Regions from separate parts of the Pseudoalteromonas sp. GW168-MNA-CIBAN-0100 genome, predicted to be linked through region 3. Evidence: predicted binding sites of a transcription regulator. Region 3 holds the regulator's gene; each other region holds the start of a gene.
The links. Region 3 encodes sigma-54, which starts transcription at its own class of promoters, with help from an activator protein. Its sites were predicted from a motif close to GTTGGCACGNNNNTNGNNT; they were not measured.
Positions count from the first base shown of each region.

Region 1: a site for sigma-54 is predicted at 5,241-5,259, ahead of AAEY62_RS13405 (TorF family putative porin). Genes of this name have one in related genera too.
Region 2: a site for sigma-54 is predicted at 1,959-1,977, ahead of fliE (flagellar hook-basal body complex protein FliE). Genes of this name have one in related genera too.

Region 1 covers NZ_JBEOOL010000020.1:71,748-79,582, forward strand. The annotation lists gene AAEY62_RS13375 (Bor family protein) at 1-49, shown strand, start outside; gene AAEY62_RS13380 (Bor/Iss family lipoprotein) at 46-375, shown strand; gene AAEY62_RS13385 (ABC transporter permease) at 389-1,627, opposite strand; gene AAEY62_RS13390 (ABC transporter ATP-binding protein) at 1,620-2,327, opposite strand; gene AAEY62_RS13395 (efflux RND transporter periplasmic adaptor subunit) at 2,327-3,493, opposite strand; gene AAEY62_RS13400 (YIP1 family protein) at 3,550-4,263, opposite strand; gene AAEY62_RS13405 (TorF family putative porin) at 4,456-5,142, opposite strand; gene AAEY62_RS13410 (hypothetical protein) at 5,420-6,583, opposite strand; partial or broken gene AAEY62_RS13415 (helix-turn-helix transcriptional regulator) at 6,739-6,973, opposite strand; gene AAEY62_RS13420 (hypothetical protein) at 6,982-7,413, opposite strand; gene AAEY62_RS13425 (AsmA family protein) at 7,647-7,835, shown strand, end outside.
Region 2 covers NZ_JBEOOL010000016.1:36,406-44,240, reverse strand. The annotation lists gene fliF (flagellar basal-body MS-ring/collar protein FliF) at 1-1,566, opposite strand, end outside; gene fliE (flagellar hook-basal body complex protein FliE) at 1,587-1,919, opposite strand; gene AAEY62_RS11305 (sigma-54-dependent transcriptional regulator) at 2,076-3,542, opposite strand; gene AAEY62_RS11300 (sensor histidine kinase) at 3,539-4,651, opposite strand; gene AAEY62_RS11295 (DNA-3-methyladenine glycosylase I) at 4,784-5,380, shown strand; gene AAEY62_RS11290 (sigma-54 dependent transcriptional regulator) at 5,665-7,101, opposite strand; gene fliS (flagellar export chaperone FliS) at 7,546-7,835, shown strand, end outside.
Region 3 covers NZ_JBEOOL010000005.1:17,101-24,935, forward strand. The annotation lists gene rapZ (RNase adapter RapZ) at 1-178, opposite strand, end outside; gene ptsN (PTS IIA-like nitrogen regulatory protein PtsN) at 197-649, opposite strand; gene hpf (ribosome hibernation promoting factor) at 654-941, opposite strand; gene AAEY62_RS03970 (RNA polymerase factor sigma-54) at 967-2,466, opposite strand; gene lptB (LPS export ABC transporter ATP-binding protein) at 2,536-3,261, opposite strand; gene lptA (lipopolysaccharide transport periplasmic protein LptA) at 3,258-3,803, opposite strand; gene lptC (LPS export ABC transporter periplasmic protein LptC) at 3,793-4,347, opposite strand; gene kdsC (3-deoxy-manno-octulosonate-8-phosphatase KdsC) at 4,344-4,895, opposite strand; gene AAEY62_RS03995 (KpsF/GutQ family sugar-phosphate isomerase) at 4,896-5,867, opposite strand; gene AAEY62_RS04000 (calcium/sodium antiporter) at 5,871-6,839, opposite strand; gene AAEY62_RS04005 (ATP-binding cassette domain-containing protein) at 7,095-7,835, shown strand, end outside.

The DNA.
Region 1 (7,835 bases), on a different contig from region 3:
TACCATTAAAGTGTGGTGCCAAGAGCAAATACTAGGGGAGACATTATGAGCATCAAGCTATTTGCAGCCGGTTGCACACTGATTATTTTAACGGGGTGTACAAATATTTACTTTGATAACGGTATACAGAGCAAAGTAAGCAATAAAACGCTAAAAAGCTCACAGTGGCATCATAATTTTGCACTTGCGTTGTACGAGGGATCAGAGCCGTTAGATTTAACAACACATTGCCCACAAGGGGAGTGGCAAAGTGTTCATACGTATAAATCGTTTACTAATGGTTTAGCTGAGGTGGTTGTGAATCAAATCGGCCCAGCTTGGTACCCTAAAACAGTAGAAGTACAATGTAATAAGGTACCATTTAAAGCTAAATAATTATTTAAAATAGTTATTCGTAACGCAGTGCATCTATAGGGTTTAGTCTTGCTGCTTTAATAGCAGGGGCTAAACCAAATATAATCCCAATCATTGATGTAAATCCGAACGATAGTATTACAGCCCATGCTGGTATATATGCATCAGGCATACTAGGGACTAAAAACGAAATAAGCCCTGCGGCGCCATATCCTATAATGAGTCCTATTAAACCACCAAAGAGTGAAAGCACAACGGCTTCAACTAAAAACTGCAGCATAATAAAACCAGGTGTTGCGCCTAGTGCTTTTAATGTACCAATAACGCGTGTGCGTTCAGTTACCGACACTAGCATTATATTCATAACACCAATACCGCCAACAAGTAAGCTTATTCCAACAATACCAGCAGTAATAGCAGTAGCACTGCTGGTAAATTTATCTATTTGGGCACGAGATTTTTCAGCGGTTTCAAATTCAAAGTCGTTTTCATCTTTCTCTTTTAGTTTATGTAGTTGGCGCAATACACGGGTTATTTTTGCAAGCACTTGTTCTTCGTTAGTACCTTCATTCAGCCTAAACATAATTTGCACATTAGTTTGTGTACTTCCGCCTTCTAAAGCACTCATGGTACTAATTGGAATATTAATGTAATCGTCTTGGTCAAAACCAAATAAGCTACCTTGTTTTTCAGCAACGCCAATAATTCTAAACCATTCACCACCTAGCTTTATATATTCACCTACTGGGTTTTCAGGAAGGTTTAGCTTTTCTATGATTGAAGGGCCGATAAATGCGACCCTTCTTCGCTTATCATCGTCCTCAGCACGAATAAAGCGGCCAAGTTCAGGGTAAGTACGATACGCTTTTTGATAGTCTTGCTCAGTACCTATTACACGCGATGAATGGCTTTTATTTCCATACTCAGCCCCTCCCGAAAAACGCCAGGTAAACATTAGGGCAGTTAGCGTTTCAGCTTCTTTTATACGCGACTTTAAAGCTAAAAAATCGTCGTAGGTAAGCTTGGCATTTTTACCAACCATTTCGAGTTCAATACTGGTGTAAGGCTTTATTGTTGTTACATCTGGCGACATATCAGCAAATTGATCATTTATTTGCTTTGTAAAACCCTGCATTACTGCAACTACAGTAACTACGGCGGCAACACCAATAATAATGCCCAAACAGGTCAGTGCGCTGCGCATTGCATTAGCTTTAATAGCTGAAAAAGCGGCTTTAGTGCCTTCCATTATCGCAAGAGCTGATTTAAACATGCTGCTTGATTCCTTCATCTTTAGTTACATCACTTACCACTTTACCGTCGACTAAACGAATTACGCGTTGGCAATGATCGGCAATTTCTTGTTCATGTGTTACTAAAATAATAGTGTGACCTTCGTTATGCAGCTCATCAAACAAATCCATAATTTCGCGGGTCGTTTTACTATCAAGGTTACCTGTGGGTTCATCTCCTAATAATATATGTGGTTTTGTGACTAAAGCGCGGGCAATAGCAACCCGTTGACGTTGCCCGCCCGATAGCTGGCTAGATAAATGATTAACTTTATCACCGAGACCTACCCGTTTTAGTGCTTCTAGGGCTTGTTGCTTGCGCTGTTTGCTAGGGATGAAGCGATACACTAGAGGCTGCATTACATTTTCTAGTGCGGTTGCACGTGGTATTAAATTAAAGCTTTGAAATATAAACCCGACACTTTCATTACGCTGATGAGCTAGCTCTGTCTCGGTCATACTTTTTACTAGTTTGTCTTTTAAGTAGTATTCGCCACTGGTGGGTGTATCTAAACAACCTAGTAAGTTCATCAAGGTCGACTTGCCTGAACCAGAAGGTCCTATAATCGCCACGTATTCGTTTTGCATTATATGTACGTTTACATCATCAAGTGCTTTAAATACCTCTGAGCCCATTTTGTATTGTTTATTAATATGCTCAAGTTTGATTACCGCAGACATTAGGCTTCTTCCTTGTCTGCATCTGACTTAAGTTTTACTACATCACCTTCAGTCAGAAGACTTACTGGGCGCGCAGGACCAATAACAATGTTGTCGCCTTCATTTAAGCCGTCAGTAATTGCTTGCTCTATATCAGATGATATTCCAACAGTTACAGCAATTTTGCTAACTGTATTATCGCTATTTAGTCGCCACACAAATGTTTTATCGTCTTCTTTTTGGATTGCCTCTATTGGAAGTTTTAGACCATTTTCGGCAATGCTTGTTGCGATCTCTGCTCTACAACTCATTCCTGCATATAGCTGGCGCTCAGTAGTATCGAGTAATACTTTTACTTTAAACGATAAACCTTGAGAGCCTGCTTGGTTTTTAGCTGAAGTACCAATATTGATTACTGTGCCGCTAAATGGTTTATTGGGGTATGCGGCCGCATAAATATTCGCTTTTTGGTTAAGCTTAATACTCGCAATGTCGGTTTCATCAACACGTAGCTCGGCTAAAATAGCGCTTGGGTCGGCTACTAACATCAAATCAGAACCAATAATATTAGTAGTACCGGCTATAACGGTTTCACCTTCTTTAATATTTACAGATGCAAGCAAGCCGCTCATTGGAGCTCTAAATACACTTTTACTTAAGCGATCTTGCGCAATTTGTAGTGATGCTTGTGCTTGGTTGTACGACTCTATTCGTGATTCAATATCGATTTTAGCCAGATCGCGTGCGCTTTCAATATTCTCGTAGCTCTCTTGATTACCTAAACCGACATCGTATAAGTCTTTTTGTCTTTTAAGTTGTCGCTCTAGATTAGTAAGGCGTGTTCTACTATGTTTAATTTCAATCTCTGTGGCGCGAAGGATTGCTTTACTACGGGTAACTTCAGATTCAAAAGCGGTTGTATCAAGGCGCATTAACATATCGCCTTGTTTCACTCCTTGGCCTTCTTGAACAAATATTTTATCTACTCGGCCTGTCACTTCAGAGCGTAATTGCACTTGTGTATTAAAAACTAAATTACCTGAAGCCATTATTGAGTCAGCAATGTCGCCTAGCTCTACTTGAGCAATATTTACTTCGGCTTGTTTTTCATCGCCAGAAATTTGCTTTGACACAATTAGGGCTATAAATGCGCCTACAGCGAGTGTGATGATTATTGCTTTTTTCATTTTTATCTATCCGTGAATTAAGTAATGCGGAGGCAATACATACCCCCATCTAGTGGTTACATTGCTGCAATGACTGCCCAAATACCAAAAATAATGATTGAAGGAAGTGCAGAGAATAGGAGTGCTTTGTTAGTTGAAAAATTAGTCCAGCATTTTAAGCCGATCATTCCCAGCGCAATGCTCCAAAAGCTAAATAAGTTTATTGATTCTAATAAGCTATAAAAAGGATGGCCAATTTCAAGTCCTATTATTAATTGGTTAATAGATGCGTAGCTAAATACGGCTTGTTGAGATATTTGATCTGTACTTGCACTTAGTACAAGAGCAATTGTGCCTAGGCTTGAAATAACAACTGGCATCATTGTCCAGGTAGAGAATCCATACCAAGCTCCGTAGCTATGTTCTGATTCAGGATCTTGTTTAGCCACAAGCATATAATAAAGTGCCATGAGTGCATTCATAATAGCTAGCCCCATTACGCTGCCAAACAGAGCAAACCAAATTTGGTTTTCTGCATTTAGCTCTATACTTTGACGAATTGCTTTTTGCTCGCCAATTGTTGCATCTATACTTGATGCTGCTACTTGCTCATTAATCAAAAACTGCATATCAACACTAGAGTAAAAAATATAAACACTAGCGATACTAGCAAGGGTAATACATATAAATGCTAACCATGACCAACCTTTGGCGTGTTCAATACCATTGAAAGCTTTACTAGGATTTATATAAATATCGAGTAGGGCGCTAAAAGCGTTAGGTGATTTCATTATTATTCCTTTATACCTATTTTATGGCTAGGCAGTTATAAATGCCCAGTGACTAAGTAATAGAATAAAGGAAAAAGTATGTATTGTTTTCATTCAATTGTAACGGTTTGTTAACAGGTGTGAGGGGTCTTATTCAAAAACAAGAAAAGGGCCAAAAGGCCCTTCGTGTTGCAGCAAGTAACACATTCTTTCTTATAAATTAAAGTCTACAGAATAAGCAACGTAAGCTTTAATATCTGAATCATCCATATCTGTATCAGACAAACCAAAAGTAAAACCGTCTTTCGAAATTGATACACCGTAATCTAGAATATTGTCATCACCAATAAAGTCACCAGAGTAATGGCCTAAGTGAAGTGCCATTTCAGTGCCGTTACTGCCAACAGCAAAACCGTAGTCAGCTGTGAGGTAAAGTGAATCACCAAAGTCTGTACCATCACCACTTGCAGCTGATGTTGCTAATACAGAAGCACCAAAGGTAAAGCCTTCAACACTGATGCTACCGTAAATTTCAGAGAAATCTGCGTCTGCTTCAGAAGCTGCGTCTGGGTAAGCGTAATAAATATAACCAACATCGTAGCTAACACTTTCGTTAATATCGCCACCAAAGCCTGCATATAAGTCAAGCTCATAGGTCATTTCATCGGCCCACGATGCGTTTGAAGCCCAAGTACCTGCATAAAAGCCCGATTCATTGGCGTAATCAATACCGCCTGAAATAGCTGCATCGCCCCCAGTTTGCTCTTGACCACGCCATAAGTAGTTTGATGTTGCCGCTGCATTAGCAGTTACTTCAGCATGTACGGCTGTTGACGTTAAAGATGTTGCGCCCATTAATGCTATAGCACTTATAGCGATGGTTTTTTTTAGTTTTAGCATGTCCATTTCCCGTTATATGATTTTTGCTCGCCAAGGTTTTTATTATGTAATCGGAACCTTTAGGCTGACGGCTTTTTATTGTTTAACTAACGGGATAATTGCACTGTATGTGCCAGCTTCATTATTTTTTATTAAAAATTATTTTTTATTTATTAAAAACATGAGCTTGAATTTTATGAATAGGGTGGGGATATAACATGAAGGAAGATGTTGCGCACACTGCTGGTGCATAAATTAACCTAGCCGCACCATAAAAGTACGGCTAAATTAGAAGGTTTTAGCCGAATATAGTGCGCATAAGGCTAATTGTTTCGTTTACGCTGCGACCTTTTTGTACTTCACTCACAATTGAATCACGTTTACTGCGAATATGCTCAGGAATATCGTCAGCAGCAAGTGCACGGTCTACTAGAATTTCTGCAGACTCTTTACCTCTACGCTGAGTTTTACCTGTTGTAGTTGTAGTACGTTTAGGCTTGGTTAGCAGTTTAATGTAGTTAGAGTTATCTGGTGTTTTAGCATCAGCGTAGTGAAAGAAACATGGAATTAATGCTTTAATAGCAACCAATTGTTCTTCTAACTCATTACTAGGTTTAGCCATTTTGTACCATGACATAGCTTGAATACCTTTTACGATATCTTGCCAGTAACGCTCAAAATCACTATTTTTAAGTTTAGAAACACCAAGGGCACCACATAATGCATCTAATCGATTATTTGTAATCGGAGTAAATAAATCAGGGCGACGCATTGCAAGCAGTCGTGTTGCAGGCGCAAGTGTTGGTTTTTCGTTGTTGTCGGTGAATATTTTTGAATAAGCAGCAACAAATTGTTGATATTCGTATTGAGTAATATCACCTTCAAGTGGAATATTCACTAGTGCATCGTCAAAAGCACCTGGTAAATCACCAAGCATTTGATGGAAGCTCTTTGCACTCTTTGTAGATGCAAACCATTCAACGTCAAAGTTGTATGTGCTTGGATCAAGTGATGCCATGTGCTTACCGCTAAACGCAAGTAAGTCTTCAGGAATCATATCTTTAAGAGACTGTTCACGAATGCTTTTGATGTAGTCTACCAAACGAAGCTGTTCATCAAGTGCAATAACGTCTTTGTGTTGTTCTACAAATACACTTACAACAGGCCACGGAGCAATACGTAAAGTTTTAACCTGTAAAAAGCTGATAGCTGAAATAAGCTGATCGTGTAGCTTCTTAAGTACTGGTAACTGCTGTGGCTCTAGCAAATCGTAGTTCATACGATCTCTGCTTGCACTTAGCAATTCGTAACACCAAGGTAAAAAATCATCAGGGTGGTTTTCTACTTTCACGGCCATAAGGTTAAGGCTTAACTCTGAAGATTGCTTCAGAATGTTCTGATAGATTTGATTTTCTTGTTCGCCTAGCGTCATTTTTGACGGTGAAATTAGCAGTTTTTTCATGCCTTGTAGAATCTCCGGTTTAGATATATATTTTTTTGCTGGTCTATTTTAGCGCAATTACGCTAATAACAACAGCGCTGTCCTCCATACGTTGTAATTGAAGTGACTAAATCAGTATTTTTGCTAATAAAATGAGACTAATGCTTTAACATGTATCAATCATTTTCATCCAGTACAAATAGGCTTTCAACTGAGGTATTAAAATGCTTTGCTATTTTTAGAGCAATTATTACCGACGGCGTAAACCGGTTTGTTTCTACGGTACTTATTGTTTTGCGCGACACGTTAATAGCATCAGCAAGTTGTTTTGCGCGACACGTTAATAGCATCAGCAAGTTTTTGCTGTGAAAGCCCGGCCTCTTTTCGATACTTTGCTATGTTATTTTGCATTTCCTCTCCTAATCACGATTTTGCCAAAGCAATGAAGCGCCATATACCAAGAGCATGATACCTAGGTAGAATATTGCCATAGTTGCATGCGAAAATTCGGTAGGTATTTCATCGCTTATATAAAAAACACCAAGAAGGCAAAACCCAAATGCAAAACTTGTATGTTTATATGCATTAGTGTCAATGGTGTTTAGAAACTCATCTTTATAAGCGTATTGAAAATACATTTTTAACGGAAAACCCCCTTTAATGAGATAAATAATCACTATAACTATATAAAAAAAAACGCCCATTCCAACAGTTAAAAGCCCTCCAATATGTTGATCTTGTTTTATTAGTGAGTAAACACAGAGAAGTAAACAAACTATCCCTGCGCTTAAACTAATCCATATGTTTTGACCCATAAATTGCTCTTCAGTTTTAATATCCTGTTGTTTCATAGTATTCATCCTGTAATAGTATTTTATTTTTTGTAACCTCTGGGTATCAATGCAACCTTGGGGTATCACCGGGTCAATACTTATTTGTAACCTAAAGGTATCAAAATGTTTCAGGAAAGATTCATATAGAACAGGTAAAGTAGTTTTAGTGGCTTTTTTACATCAACTACAATGATTTTAAGGCTAACACTCGCTATGATAAGAACATTATTTGCACGTTTGAAAGGACGATCATGAAAACCTTACTTAAAATTGTAGGTGTAATACTTTTACTATGTATAGCACTAATTGTTGCCGCACCGTTTTTAATTCCTACTGATACTATTTTTAATAAAGTGTCGCAGCAGGTAGAACAAACAACTGGGCGCACTCTTACTATTAAAGGTGATAAAACACTTAACGTATTCCCTGCATTAAAGTTA
Region 2 (7,835 bases), on a different contig from region 3:
AGAATCAAAGTCTTTATTTAGCATATCAAGCGTGTTGTCGCCAATATCTACGCCTGAACTTAATGCATCTTCGTCGTATTCTTCTAGTGTATCGTCTGGGTAAATTAAGCGTTTAAGCATTGGTTTTACTACTGCCATTATCAATACAATGATAACTAAGGCGCCTAATACAAGGCGGGCTATTTTCATAAACCAGTCTTGTTCCCACAGTGGCACTTCTATTGCTAAATTTGTTTCTTCACGTACAAACGGCACTGTTACGACTTCAAGTGCATCACCACGTTGCATATCAAAACCTACACCACCTTGTAGTAAGCGACGAATATTTGACAATGCCTCTACCGAGCGTGGAGTCATGGTTGTTTCACCGTTTTCTCCCACTTTAGCAATGTAGTCAACAGCAACTGATACGCTTATCCTACGTATTACACCACTTTGCTGGCGCTTATGAGAAATTGTAGTATCGAGTTCATAATTACGTGTGGCTTCTTTGTGGCTGCGTGTTGGTGACGTAGCTGTGCCTGCACCACCTTGCCCCGCAACCTCAGGAATGTTCGAATTTAACGGTGGCTGATTTGTAAGCGCACCTGGAATACCAACAGCTAGGCCGCCAATGTTATTTTCTTCAAATGTGGTTTCGCTTCTAACCGCTGGTAGGTCTGGGTTATAACGCTTTTGAGTTTCCTCAATCGAGCTAAAGTCCATGCTCAAATCAACTTGGGCTGTATAGTTTGCAAGCCCTACAACCGGTATTAAAATACTGTCTATTTTTTCAAGGTACTCTTGTTCGCGCTTACGTTCTAAGTCGTATTCTTTACGAGAGCGTGCTGCTAATGAGCTTTGCGAACCTGAATTTAGTAATCGACCATTTTGATCGGTAACAGTAACTCGCATAGGCTCTAAACCCTGTACTGCCGAGGCAATCATATCAACAACAGAATCTACTTCTTCACGGTCGAGTGAGCGACCACGCTTAAGCGTTAATACAACAGTTGCTGATGGTTTTTTCTCTCTACGCGCAAATACGTTTTCTTTAGGAATGGCTAACAATACTTTAGCGCGAGTAATATTATTAAGCTCTTCAATGGTGCGTGCTAATTGCTGTTCACGGCCATGTTTTAGGCGTTCGCGCTCTAAGCGTTGGCTTACACCAAAGCCCATATCTTGCATAATTATATCAGAGCCTGATGCAGGGCCTTGATCTAACCCTTCGCGGGTCATTAACAATTTAATGTTTTGGTATTCGCTTTCATCAACCGATACAACGTTGCCATCTAGTTGATATTCAATTTGTTGCGCATCTAAAAAGTCGAGCGTTTGAATAAGCTCTTCAGTTTGCATTTTGCCTAACGGGCGCATATCTGGCTGACGAGCCCAAATAATAATGAAAATCGCGATAGCTAAACAAATAGCCAATGCTATAACCAATGTTACTTGGCGCAATACATCAACACCATTTAAAGCACTTAAGTAGCCTGACTTTTGTTCTTGTTGATCATCACCACCACTTTGGTCAATACCGCCACCAGCAAGTGCTAGGTCTGTAGATTGGTTAGATTGCGCCACAATAATTCTCCACTACCTAATTAAACAGGCATGTTCATGATTTCTTTATAAGCTTCAACAAGTTTATTACGAACCTGTACTGTAGCCTCAAAAGCAACTGACGATTTTTGAGAAGCAATCATCGCTTCAGCAAGCGATACACTTCGATCACCCATCTCAACTGCTGTTACTTTTTGAGCGGCATCTTGTTGTAATCCATGCACTGAATTTAGTGCATCACTTAGCATGTCGCCAAACTGGGAAGTAGAAGTAGGTTGAACTTGAGTCGGCAATTTATTTATTTGATTATTACGGCCGGCTTCTAAAGCCATTGATTGCATTTCTTGAAATACAGCACTGTTTTGAATTTTCATAATTTATCTCTGACACGCAGTGAACTCTTACAAGTAATAAAGCACAAAACATGCCAAATAATTAATCATTAAAATACAATAGGTTAACTTCAATTTGTGTTAGTCAGAGTTTTGACAACCCTAAGTTCGCAGCGCAAACTTAGGGTTTATAGGAGGTTATGCAGGAAGTGAAATACCTAAATCGCGCATTTGCGCTAGTTTATAACGTAAAGTTCGTGGGCTTATGCCCAACGTTTCGGCAACGTCTTTACGCTTGCCTTGGCAACGCGCAAGGGTTTCTAAAATAATACGATGCTCTTTGTCTTTAAGCTCATCTTTATAGCTACCGGTATCTGCCGCTAGTAAACCTTGATTAGGCTCATCCTCAGCATGCAATTTTTCATCATAATATGCAGAGCTTAACGTGCTTTTATCAACACCTTTATCTGCATGAGCTAATTCTGTTGGCGATACTGTTTGCGCTGGTGCCAATGATGGCTCCATAACAAAGTTATTAGATACTAAGTTTTCGATAAAAATAGCATGCTCGTTTATTGTGTTACCCGTGCGCAATATAAGTGCACGCTGTATAACGTTATCAAGCTCGCGCACATTACCAGGCCACGCGTGAGCCAGTAACTTTTGCTCGGCAGCTTTATCTAAGTACGCCATAGGCTCTTTGCTTTTACTTATATGGCGCTCAATTAAATGCTTAGCCAATACAATAATATCGCCAGGGCGTTGGCACAATGGTCGCCACATTAGTGGAAAAACATTAAGCCTGTAATATAAATCTTCTCTAAACTGATTTTCAGACACGGCTTCTTTTAAATCACGATTACTGGTTGCCAAAATACGTACATCGAGCTGGATTGTTTTACGACCCCCTAAACGCTCTACTTCACGTTCTTGCAGTACGCGTAAAAGTTTAGCTTGTAGCCCTAAGTCCATCTCAGTAATTTCATCAAGTAAAATAGTCCCGCCCTGTGCTTGCTCAAACTTACCCGGACATGCTTGAATCGCGCCCGTAAAAGCCCCTTTTTCATAACCAAATAACGTGGCTTCGAGCATATTTTCAGGTATGGCCGCACAGTTAATTGCCACAAATGGCTCATTACACCGGCTCGACTTATCATGAATATAACGCGCAAGTACTTCCTTACCCGAACCACTTGGGCCAAGTACCATTACACTTGCATCAGAGCGTGCTACTTTACTCGCAAGCTCCAATAATTGAATACTAGTTGGGTCGGCAACAATGGGGCCATCGGTTTCTTTTGCTTTTTCAGGCAAATAACGACTCACCATATTTAACAGCACTTCAGGTGCAAATGGTTTAGCCATGTAGTCAATTGCACCTAGGCGCATGGCTTCTACCGCATCGTCGATTGTGGCGTACGCCGTCATCATCAATACAGGTAAATCAGGGTGGTTTAATTTAATACTGCGTAGTAAATCAAGGCCACTCATTGCGCCCATTTGCACGTCGCTTACAACAAGCGAAAATTGATCTTTTTTAAGCAGTAACATTGCTTGCTCAGCACTGTTGGCTGCAACACATTCAATACCCGACATTTCAAGGGTATCTATTAAGGCTTCACGAAGCCCAGCGTCATCTTCGACAACTAAAATAGTGTTACTCATAATGAACCCTCTAGTTTAGATGTTGTCTTAATAGGCAGTAACAAGCTAAAGCAGGCACCACCCTGCGTATTATTGGTCACATCAACACGGCCTTGGTGCGCACTAGCTACCGAACTCACTACAGCAAGTCCTAAACCTGTGCCCTGACTTTTTGTAGTAAAAAATGGTTCAAAAATTTTATCGCTTTGGCTTAAATCAACACCTGGGCCATTGTCGCTCACACTAATACGAACCATATCTAAATCTTTTAAATCTCTTTGTGCGCTAATTTTTACTTTTGCACCGCCGCCGATAACTTGAATACTATTGTGCACAAGATTTTGAATAGCACTGGCCAATGCCGTTTTATTACCGACTATTTGTATATCTGGCTCTGGTAAGCTTACATCCAGTTCACTTTCATTAAGTGCGACCATCGCATCAGCGCCCGCTTTAACTTCTGTTAAAAGCTGCTGCATTGAAACTTGCTCAACAACCTGCTGATCGCCACTTTTAGCAAATAACAGCATGTCGTTTACTTGAGTTTCTAAATCTTTTAAACGCGACATTAACTTTGTTTGAAAGTTATCGCGAGATGCTTCGGGTAAGCGCTTTGACCCTAAATTAGCGGCGTAAAGCATAGCGGCTGAGAGCGGCGTACGGACTTGATGCGCCAGTGACGCAACCATTTTACCCAGCGCGCTTAATCGCTGCATATGTGCAACACGTTTTTGTAAGCGGCGAGTTTCGGTTAAATCCGTCATTAAAATAAGTTGCCCAGGCTCTGGTGCTAAAGCGGTAATATCAAGCTTTATTAGGCGCCCGTCTTTTAAAGACACTTCGTGGCCATCATCTTGATGCGGCCTAAAAGAGCGCTGAATAACATTAAACCAGCGTTCGCCTTCAAGTGGCTCGCCAAGCATATCAATCGCTATTTGATTCGCTTTTGCAATCAAGCCTTTGCCATCAAGTACAACCACGCCTGCTGGCATGGTATCAACCAAGTGCGAAAGCCAACTTGCTTGCTTGCGCAGATCGCTTAATTCACCAATGTACTCCTCTTGAAGTAAACATGGGTTATACTGATTTGCAGAAAAAAACTGTGGTTTTAGCACGCTAGCAAGGGCCATAATCAAATCTCGAATTGATGTAGATATATGTCTAAATGCACGATTTATACCAAAATTTATTTACATACTTATCATTAAGTTACATCAATAATTTGAGCGACATTAAAATGACGCACACAAAAAGGAATAATAATGAGTGAGCAAATAAAGTGCCGTTGCCCGTGGCTCGACACCACTAAACCCGACTACGTTATTTACCACGATGAAGAATGGGGCGTCCCTCTTTATGATGATACAAAGCTGTTTGAATTTATTACGCTTGAATCAGCGCAAGCGGGTTTAAGCTGGTATACAATTTTAAAAAAACGCAGCGGTTATAAAAAAGCATTTGCTAATTTTGATGTAAATAAAGTGGCACAATTCACACAAGATGATATTGAGAGATTAATGCTTAATGAGGGTATTGTGCGCAATCGCTTAAAAATTGCGGCAACTGTTAACAACGCAAAGTGCTTTATAGAAATACAAAAAGAATTTGGTAGCTTTAGTAACTACCAATGGCAGTTTGTGGATAATAAGCCGATTATAAGTAATTTGAATAACGTTGAGGATTATCCTGCAATTACAGAGGCATCAACCGCATTTGCTAAAGATTTAAAAAAACGCGGCTTTAAGTTTTTAGGGCCTACAACAGTTTATGCTCACATGCAGGCCTGCGGCATGGTTAACGATCACAGTAATGAGTGTTTTAGAAAAGAAGAAATTATTAAGGCTTTAAGCGGTAAGTGATTAAAAACCATAAAAGTGATTTGTTCACAAAGAGGTTAAGAGACGCTGCGCTTTAGAGAAGTAAAGCGTAAGTTGACTATGGTTTCTCATTTACCTTCGTTTTTCACGCGAGCAGTCTAGCGTCTACAACAAAAGTAAAAACCGTGTAGGTGCGAATTTACTTCGCGCTCTTGCTAATATTTTTAAGTAAAGTGCGGTATAAAACCGCACCTACAAAACGAGGGGTTATTTATCTACTGTGTTTGGCCAATTTATAACTAAACACTGACAGCTGCTTTTAAACCTTAATCTCTTGAAAGATTATACTTTTTCATTTTCTCAACGAGTGTTGTTCTGCGTACACCTAGTATTTCTGCAGCGCGAGCTACAACGTAATCATAGCGCTCTAACGCTTGGGTTATTAAGCTAATTTCAAGTTCGGCTAAATAATCTTTAAGTTCAATACCATCATCTGGCAATAGCCCACTACCCGTTTGGCTAAACTCAGCGTCTGGCTCACTTTCGTAATCGCTAAAACCGGTGCTAAATATGTCGTTAAAAGCGTCTTTTTCCATTAACTCTTCAGGGTATTCTGGTTCGTAGGCTTCAACTTCAATGTAACGATATTTATTAGGTAAATCGGGAATATCAACCACTTTTTCAGGAAACATAATAACCATACGTTCCACTAAGTTAGCAAGCTCACGAATATTACCAGGCCAAGCATGTTCTTTTAAGCTCTCAACAGCGCGCTCGGTAAACTTAGCGGTAGAACCTGTTTGGTCGTTAACACGGCGCATTAACTCTTTTAAAAGCAGCGGAATATCATCAGCACGTTCACTAAGCGATGGGTTTTCGATAGGAAATACATTTAAGCGGTAATATAAATCTTCCCTAAAACTCCCCTCTTCAATCATTGTTTCTAGGTTACGATGCGTGGCTGCAATAACGCGTACATCAGCTTGGATAGCCTTTGTACCACCAACACGTTCGTAACTTCGCTCTTGCAATACTCGCAGCAACTTAACTTGCATTTGCAGTGGCATATCGCCTATTTCATCTAAAAATAGCGTCCCGCCTTGAGCTAGTTCAAACCGCCCTTTACGAGCCGATATAGCACCAGTAAACGCGCCTTTTTCGTGGCCAAATAGTTCACTTTCGAGCAGTTCTGCCGGTATAGCACCACAGTTAACTGGTACAAACGGTCCATTAATACGCTTTGAAAGCAGGTGTACATTACGGGCAACCACTTCTTTACCTGTGCCTGATTCGCCTAAAATTAAAACATTAGCGTCGGTTTTTGCCACTTGTTCAATTAAAAAGCGAACATCTTTTACGGCATCTGTTTCACCAACTAGCCCATCAAAAATTTTATGCGGTTTAGTATGCTTATGCTCATTAGGCAGCATACGCTGATACTGCTGGCAATCGTGAAGTAACTGAGTTGTCACTTCGTGATTAAATGGCTCGCAAATAAGCCCCACCACATTAGCTATACTTAATAGTGGTTTTAGCGTTTCGCCAATTAATAAAAACGGTAATGTTGGATAGCGTTTAATTAAGCTTTCGTGGTCAAGTGATTGCAACGCTCCTAAAATAATCATGCATTCTTGCTGCTGATATTTTTTGCATTCTTGTTCAAAGCAGTCTTCGCTTAATAGTTGAGCAGCTTCACCAATAAAGCCAAGTGAAGCATTTAATCCTATTGCGCGGTTGTTATTATTATCTAAAATCAAGATCATATTTAGCGAGCCGTACTTTCACTAATTTGTATAATTAGTTAAATTGTAAGCCAGTTCAGCATGGATGCAAGTGGTAGCGGCAGTTTTTTGACATAAACGCCAAAAAACAGGCGGGCTAGTTAAGTCAATCATACTTAATAGTTAATCATTAAGTATGAGTTGTAGTTTTAACTTAGTTATTACTCAGCGATTACTTAACGATTACCTAAATACAACTTAGCCTTAAAAATTAATTTACTCGGCAATAAAAATGCTATTGTTAGTAAATAAACTCAATTATAAATTTAAGTTGAAGTTACAAATGCCGATACATAGATAAGTGAAAATGCTTGGCATTAATATTGCTTTGTTCTTATAAAAGTATAAAAGCTTTATTGATTTTTTATATAAGTTTTTATAATCGCTTTCACATAATTTTATCGTTTTAAATTTTAGGATTTTCCCATGGCTCATGTCTCAGTAAAAAAATACGGTCAAGTTCGTGCCAGTAGTATTGCCGAAATGGCTCCTTACGAACAAATAAACCTTATATTCAGTAATATTATCGGTCGCTTAGCAGCAACAAAAGGGTTTATTGAGCGCAAAGAAATACAAAAAAAAGGTGAAAACATTTCAGCCTGTGTTTTATTATTTGGTGCCCTACAAGACGCACTTAATTTAGAAGTAGAACAAGACCCTAGTATTTCTAACAATTTATTGGCACTTTACGATTACTGCCAACGCCGTTTAACGCA
Region 3 (7,835 bases):
TGTTCCGTACATCAATGCTAACAGCAATTTTATCGTAGCTATCAGACACACTGCGAACTAATGAAGGAAGCAAGTTAACTGGAATATTATCTACGCAATAATAACCTAAATCTTCTACAATGCGTAAAGCAACCGACTTTCCAGAACCAGAACGGCCGCTTATGATAATTAACTCCATTTAACACCCTTTATAAAACTATGATTGATTGACAATAACTTGGTAAAGCTCAGTATCTGATTTTGCACTGCGTAACTGTTTACAAAAATCTTTGTTGTTTAGTTTATCAGCAATGGTTGCTAGAGTCTTTAAGTGCTGCTGGTTATCGCCATCTGGTACGATGAGTGCGACGAAAATATCAACAGGGCGATTATCGATTGCATCAAAATTTATTGGAGTTTCGCTAACGAGTACTAAAGCCAAAGGCTCTTCTGCACCGCTCATTCTTCCATGAGGAATGGCAATGCCACGCCCTATACCTGTACTACCCAATTTTTCTCTGCTCATTAAAGCATTAAGAATATCTTGTTGCGGTAAATACGGAAGTTTGTCGTGAGCAAGTTCGCTAATGAACTCTAAAATTCTTTTTTTGCTATTAAAAAGGACCGCAGCTTTGCTGCAGTCCTGGCATATAAGTGAGCTTAATTTCATCATATTAGTGTCGAGCAAGCTTCTCTTTGTGTTTAATTACTTGTCGATCGAGCTTGTCGATCAACGAGTCAATGGCGGCATACATATCTTGATGTTCTGTAGAGGCAAATAACTCAGCACCGCTTACGTGTATGGTGGCTTCTGCTTTTTGATTTAATTTTTCTACATCGAGAATGACATGAACATTATTAATATGATCAGAGTGTCTTTCTAGCTTCGCAAATTTGGTATTAATATAGTCTCTTAGTGAATCGGTTAATTCTACGTGACGACCAGTTAAGTTTAGTTGCATAAGCATTACCCTCTTTTTTTGCGTCTTAAATCAAACTTTTACGTTGATTTGACGGTGGAATAGCCAGAGATTCGCGGTATTTTGCGATTGTACGTCTCGCTACTTTAATTCCTTGCTCAGCCAATATATCCGCTATTTTGCTATCACTCAATGGTTTTGCTGAGTTTTCTGCTGCGATTAATTTTCGGATAAGCGCACGGATTGCTGTAGATGAACATTCACCACCGTTTTCGGTGCTTACATGGCTTGAGAAAAAGTATTTAAGCTCAAATATACCACGGGGTGTGTGCATATACTTTTGGGTTGTTACGCGCGAAATTGTTGATTCGTGCATTTCTACCATTTCAGCAACATCATTTAAAACCATTGGTTTCATGGCTTCAGGACCGTGTTCAAAAAAGCCTTGTTGTTGCTTAACAATACAATTTGTTACTTTTAATAGCGTGTCGTTTCTACTTTCTAAGCTTTTAATAAACCATTTAGCTTCTTGTAAATGCGAGCGAATAAACTGGCTGTCACCACTGGATTTTACAGTGCGAGACATTGCCGCGTATTGGCTATTAACACGAATTTTAGGCATGCTGTCTGGGTTTAACTCAACAACCCAGCGGCCTTTAATTTTTTTAACTGACACATCAGGAATAACATACTCAGATTCTTCTCTTACAATAGTATCTGCAGGTTTAGGGCTTAGAGTATGTATTAATGTCATTACTTCCTTAAGCTCTTCTTCTTTGAGCTTAGTTTTCTTCATTAATGTACGATAGTCACGAGCAGCTAATAAATCAATATGCTCGGTTAAAATCATTTTTGTTTCATTAATGTAAGGTGTTTCTTTATCAAACTGGTTAAGCTGAATACACAAACACTCTTGTAAACTACGTGCAGCAATACCAACAGGATCAAACAGTTGGATGCGTTTTAATACAGCTTCAATTTCATCAAGTTCGACTTCGTTATCATCTTCGTTTTCTTGATTAAAGCTTTCTAAAATCTCTTCGCAGCTTAGTGTTAAAATACCTGAATCATCGACGGCTTCTACAATCGCAATAGCAATAGCTTCGTCTGTAGGGCTAAATGGCGTTAGTTGTAACTGCCACATTAAATACTCATGGAGCGTTTCAGTAGAGGCGCCTTGGTATATTGATTCGTCTTCAGGCATCGGACCCGATGATGCTGCTGGGGCGGCACTCATGTACTCATCCCAACTAACATCCATAGCCATGTCGTCACTTAGCGTGTCTTTTGCAAGTGCTTCACCACTATCTTGTTCGTATTCACTTGGAGCATCATCGGCAGATGCGCTAACAGTTATGTCATCTGTATCTGCTTTTTGCTCGTTTTTACCTGCAGCGTCTTCTGAATAGTCTGCTTCTTCAACCTCTAATAGCGGGTTGCTGTCGAGAGCTTCTTGTATTTCTTGCTGGAGATCCAATGTACTGAGTTGCAACAAACGAATAGCTTGTTGCAGCTGTGGAGTCATTGTAAGTTGCTGGCCCATGCGCAGCTGTAGTGATTGCCTCATGTATCTCTAACAATCCTTTTATGTTGTTATAATTAATACTAGCAGATGCTTAAAGACATGGCGTAAATGTTACAGCCTAAATTGCTCGCCTAAGTAAACATCGCGTACTGTTTTATCATTTAATACGTGTTCTGGAGTACCTGATGCAATCAGCTCCCCATGAGAAACAATGTAGGCTTTTTCACAAACATCAAGGGTTTCTCTTACGTTATGATCGGTAATTAATACACCAATCCCACGATTTTTAAGATGTTCTATTATTTTCTTTATATCTAATACCGAAATCGGGTCAACACCTGCAAATGGTTCATCCAGTAATATAAATTTAGGATCTGCTGCCAGGGCACGTGCTATTTCAACACGACGACGTTCGCCTCCTGACAATGCCATACCTTGGCTATCACGAATGTGTTGTATGCTAAATTCATCTAATAATTTATCGAGAGTGTCTTCTCTAGCTTGTTTATTTAACTCTTTGCGCGTTTCTAAAATGGCCATTAAGTTTTGATAAACAGTCAGCTTTCTGAATATTGAAGACTCTTGCGGTAAGTAGCCAATGCCTAATCTAGCACGACTATGCATAGGTAAAAGAGTAATATCGTTATCGTCTATCGATATTTTACCTTTGTCGCTAGGTACAAGTCCTACTATCATATAAAACGTGGTGGTTTTACCTGCGCCGTTAGGGCCAAGTAAGCCAACAATACTGCCAGCTTTGACTTCAAGGCCGACGTTTTTTACAACTTCACGGCCTTTATAGCTCTTTGCTAATAGCTCTGCTTTTAATGTGCTCATGGTTGACCTTTGTCGCTTTTTTTACTTTTTTTAGTCTCGATTGGCACTAAAATTGTGTGAACGCGGTCAGTTGAGTTTTCATCTTTTTCGGCACTGATTAGCTGCTGCTCTATATCGTAGGTAATGCTTTTAGCATTTATTTTTTGTCCCGCTTGCGATACTTGTGCATTACCAACAAGCGTTAAAAAACGCTTAGATACATCATAACGTACTTCGTCAGCACTGGCGCTCATAGTCGTGCCATCTGATTGCTTTTCTTCAAAGTGCGCAGGGCTACCTGTAGCAATTAATAATTGTTTATTATCACCAAGTTCATCGCGTTTATGTACTTCTAAGCGGTCGGCTGTGATACGGCGGTTACCGTGAATAATTTCAACGTTTTTCTCAAAAATTCCGACATTAGCTTTTAATTGACCTTCTTGCTTATCGGCGCTTATTGAAATTTGATTTGCAGTCGGTTGCGTGTTTTGCTCTGCAGCACTACTATTAAATGCTAGTATAAGTGTAGGAATAATAAGTGATTTTAATATTTTATTGGTCATAATATATGGTTCGCGTATGGTTAATTAGTTTTATCACTTCGGTTTTTAAGTCGGCTTCTAGGCCTTTACCAGTGATTTTTAAATTGGGTCCAGTGATGATAACGGGTTGCTCCGAACGCATTGTTAATAGCTTTATATCTACCTGAATATTATCAGCATTGATTTTGTCTATCATGGCGTTATCGGTTAAGTTTTTGGCAACCACATTGCCTTCTAAAATTAATTGTTTGTCTTCGTATAATGTTGCTTCGTCTGCATTTATTTGCCACTTTTGCTTTTCGTTATATAAAGTAAAAATAGGTTTTTCAAAAAACGTAAAACCTAATTGTTGATATAGCTCCATTTTAGCCGCAGTGACTTTGTGGCTAATTTTACCTTGTTCGTCATAGGCTGTTTGTTTGAGTTCTATGGCTATGTAATCAGGCTTGGCAATAACTTCAGGCTCAGTCTGAGGCACAATATTTGTTTGTGTAAAATAAGGGTACCAAAGCCAAACCATACAGCTAATGAATAAAACGCTTAATATTATGCGCGCTGCATTCATGAACTAGTGCCTTGTGTAGTCAACGCTTTACCATTTTCAAGCATAAGTAAGTCTGTGAGCTCTCTTACTGCACCAAAGCCGCCAGGCATTTGCGTTACATAGTGTGATAAACGTTTAATAAGTGGATGGGCATCATTTACTGCAACAGCAAAGCCGACTAATTCCATAACGGGCATGTCAGGACCATCATCACCGATATAAGCAATTTGTTCATCGCTAAGGTTGAGTTTGTCCTTTAATTCTTGATAGGCAATGAGCTTATTTTCTTGGCCTTGATAAATATGCTGTACGGTTAAGCTGCTCATACGTTGTTGCACTATTTGTGAATGACGACCAGTAATTACAGCCACTTCAAAGCCACTGTTTATAAGCGCTTTAATGCCAAAACCATCTTTTGTATTAAATGCTTTTAGCTCTTCACCTTGATTACCAAGATAAATACGGCCATCAGAAAATACACCATCAATATCGCATATAAGTAGTTTTACTTTTTTAGCGCGTGCTTTTGCATCATCGCTCAGCGGTTGATAGAGTTCTTCAAATTGCATTTATAATACTCCTGCTTTTAATAGGTCTTGCATGTTTAATGCGCCAATAGGTTGGTTTTCCTCATTGACGACGATTAAGCCATTTATACGTTTGTTTTCCATAATATTAAGCGCTTCAGCAGCCAAAATATCTTGCGTAGCCGTAGTGCATGACTTAGTCATAACAACATCTATTTGTGTTGTATGAATATCAATTCTTTGTTCTAAAATACGACGCAAATCGCCATCGGTAAATAATCCCACGAGTTGCTGATTTTCACCAACAATGGCTGTCATGCCTAAACCTTTAGCAGACATTTCAATAAGGGCGTCTTTAACTGTTTGTGAAACGCTAATAATAGGTGTATTTGCGCCGCTGTGCATAACATCTTTTAAAGTAAGTAATAAGCGCTTGCCTAAACTACCACCTGGGTGAGATAGCGCGAAGTCATCAGCTGTAAAGCCGCGAGCTTCTAATAATGCAACCGCCATGGCATCGCCCATCGCAAGCGTTGCAGTGGTACTTGATGTAGGAGCTAGACCCAATGAACAGGCTTCTTTTTCTACTTTAATACACACATGTACATTAGCAAGGGTCGCCATGGTTGATTGCGTATTGCCAGTCATCGATATCATTTTGGCACCAAGTCGTTTTAAAACCGGAATTATATTTAAAACTTCGCTGGTCTCCCCTGAATTAGAAATAAGCATAACCACGTCATTTTTAGTGATCATACCTAAATCACCATGACTTGCTTCACCAGGGTGAACAAAAAATGCTGGACTGCCAGTGCTTGCAAGGGTTGCCGCTATTTTATTGCCAATATGACCTGACTTACCCATACCAATGACAATAATACGGCCTTCGCAGTCGTACATTAATTGGCACGCGTTATGAAAATTTTCATCTACATATTGTGCAATATCACTAAGTGCTTGGCGCTCAACATCTAAAACGCGAAGGCCTTGTTCAATAAAATTTAGCGTTGCCATAATTTATCCTACTTGACTAAAAATATACCCTTGGTAACCCAAAAATGCTATTAGCAATAAGCCGCCTTCTACTCTATTGATACGTTGGGTGCCTCTAAAGTTCAATGACATAATAATAAGAGCAAGTGTTGCACCAATCATAATTAATACGTCTCGGCTTACTAATGATGGGTCAATGGCAGAAGGGTTGATAATACCGGCAAGTGGTAATACCGCTAGAATATTAAATATGTTTGAGCCGACAATATTACCTAGTGCTAAATCATCTTCATTTTTAAGTACACCTGCAACCGAAGCGGCAAGTTCAGGCAAACTAGTACCGATGGCAATAATTGTTAAGCCAATGACTAAATCGCTTAGGCCAAAATATTTAGCAATATCGACAGCTGAACCTATTAAAAAGTGTGAACTAACAGGTAGGAGTATCATGCCGACAACTAACCAAAATACCGCTTTTTTTGTAGGTACATCGTTTGGTACATCGTCGCAGGCTTCTGACACAAATGGATCATCTTGGTTTTTTGCACGCATAGATACAATAATTAACCCACCGATGAATACGATAAAGCCAACCAAAAGTGCAACACCTTCATTAAATGAAAAGTAGTTATCTGAGAACACATACCAAGTAACTAAAGATACGAGCATCACTAATGGCATTTCACGTTTTAATGTACTTGATGAAACTGAAAGAGGGCGAAATAAAGCAGTGATGCCTAACACAAGTAAAATGTTTGTAATGTTAGAGCCAACAGCATTGCCAACGGCTGTGTCGGTTTTGTTAGCCAGAGCGGCAGAGGCTGAAACCATCATTTCGGGCGCTGAAGAGCCCATAGCTACCACGGTTAAACCAACAATAAGTGTAGGTACACCAAAGTTTTTAGCAAGAGCCGCAGCGCCATAAACAAACCTGTCTGCACTCCAAACAAGAGCTGCAAAACCAAGAATTAAAATAACAAACGAGGTAACCATTGTGTTAAGCCAGTTATACAAAATACGGATGGCGCGAATAGTAACAAAAGCCAAGATGAAAGTATAAATAAAAGAGTAAGGTCAACTACGTAACAATGCTGCTTTTAAACAGCTAATTTAAAAATTTAAGCCGGGGTTAAGCTGTTTTGAGCGAGTCTTATAATCCTTTTCATGGGTGTATTACAAAATCTTACGAATTGTTTTTTCCATCTTTGACAAAAAAGCTTTAAAATAGGTGCACTAGTGAACATTTTTATGGAGAGCGACTTGTCGCAATCAATAGTAGAAGTCAAGGATGTTAGCTTTTCGAGAGGCAATAGAATCATATATAAAAATATGAGTTTTAGCGTTCCTAAAGGTAAAATTACTGCGATCATGGGGCCAAGCGGAATTGGCAAAACCACTATGTTGCGTTTAATTGGTGGTCAGCTTAAACCAGATTCAGGTGATATTTTATTTGAAGGTGGCAGCATTCCTAAAATGTCTCGTAAAGAGTTATACGAAGCACGTACTAAAATGAGTATGCTTTTTCAAAGTGGTGCGTTGTTTACTGATATGTCGGTATTTGACAATATCGCATTTCCTATAAGAGAGCACACAAAGCTAAGCGAAGACCTTATCCGATTAGTTGTGTTAATGAAGCTGCAAGCAGTAGGGCTACGTGGCGCTAAAGATTTAATGCCCTCTGAGTTGTCCGGCGGTATGGCAAGGCGTGCTGCACTTGCGCGCGCTATAGCACTTGATCCTGAGCTAATCATGTACGATGAGCCATTTGCAGGACAAGATCCTATTTCGATGGGCGTATTGGTTAAGCTAATTAAGTCGCTTAATGAGGTATTGGGTTTATCGTCTTTAATCGTGACGCACGATGTGACGGAGGTAATGAGTATTGCCGAGCACGTTATAATTATCGCCGATCAAGGGGTAATTGGTTGTGGTACTCCTGATGAAATGCGTAATCATGAATCCCCTTTAGTTCAACAGTTTTTAAAAGGC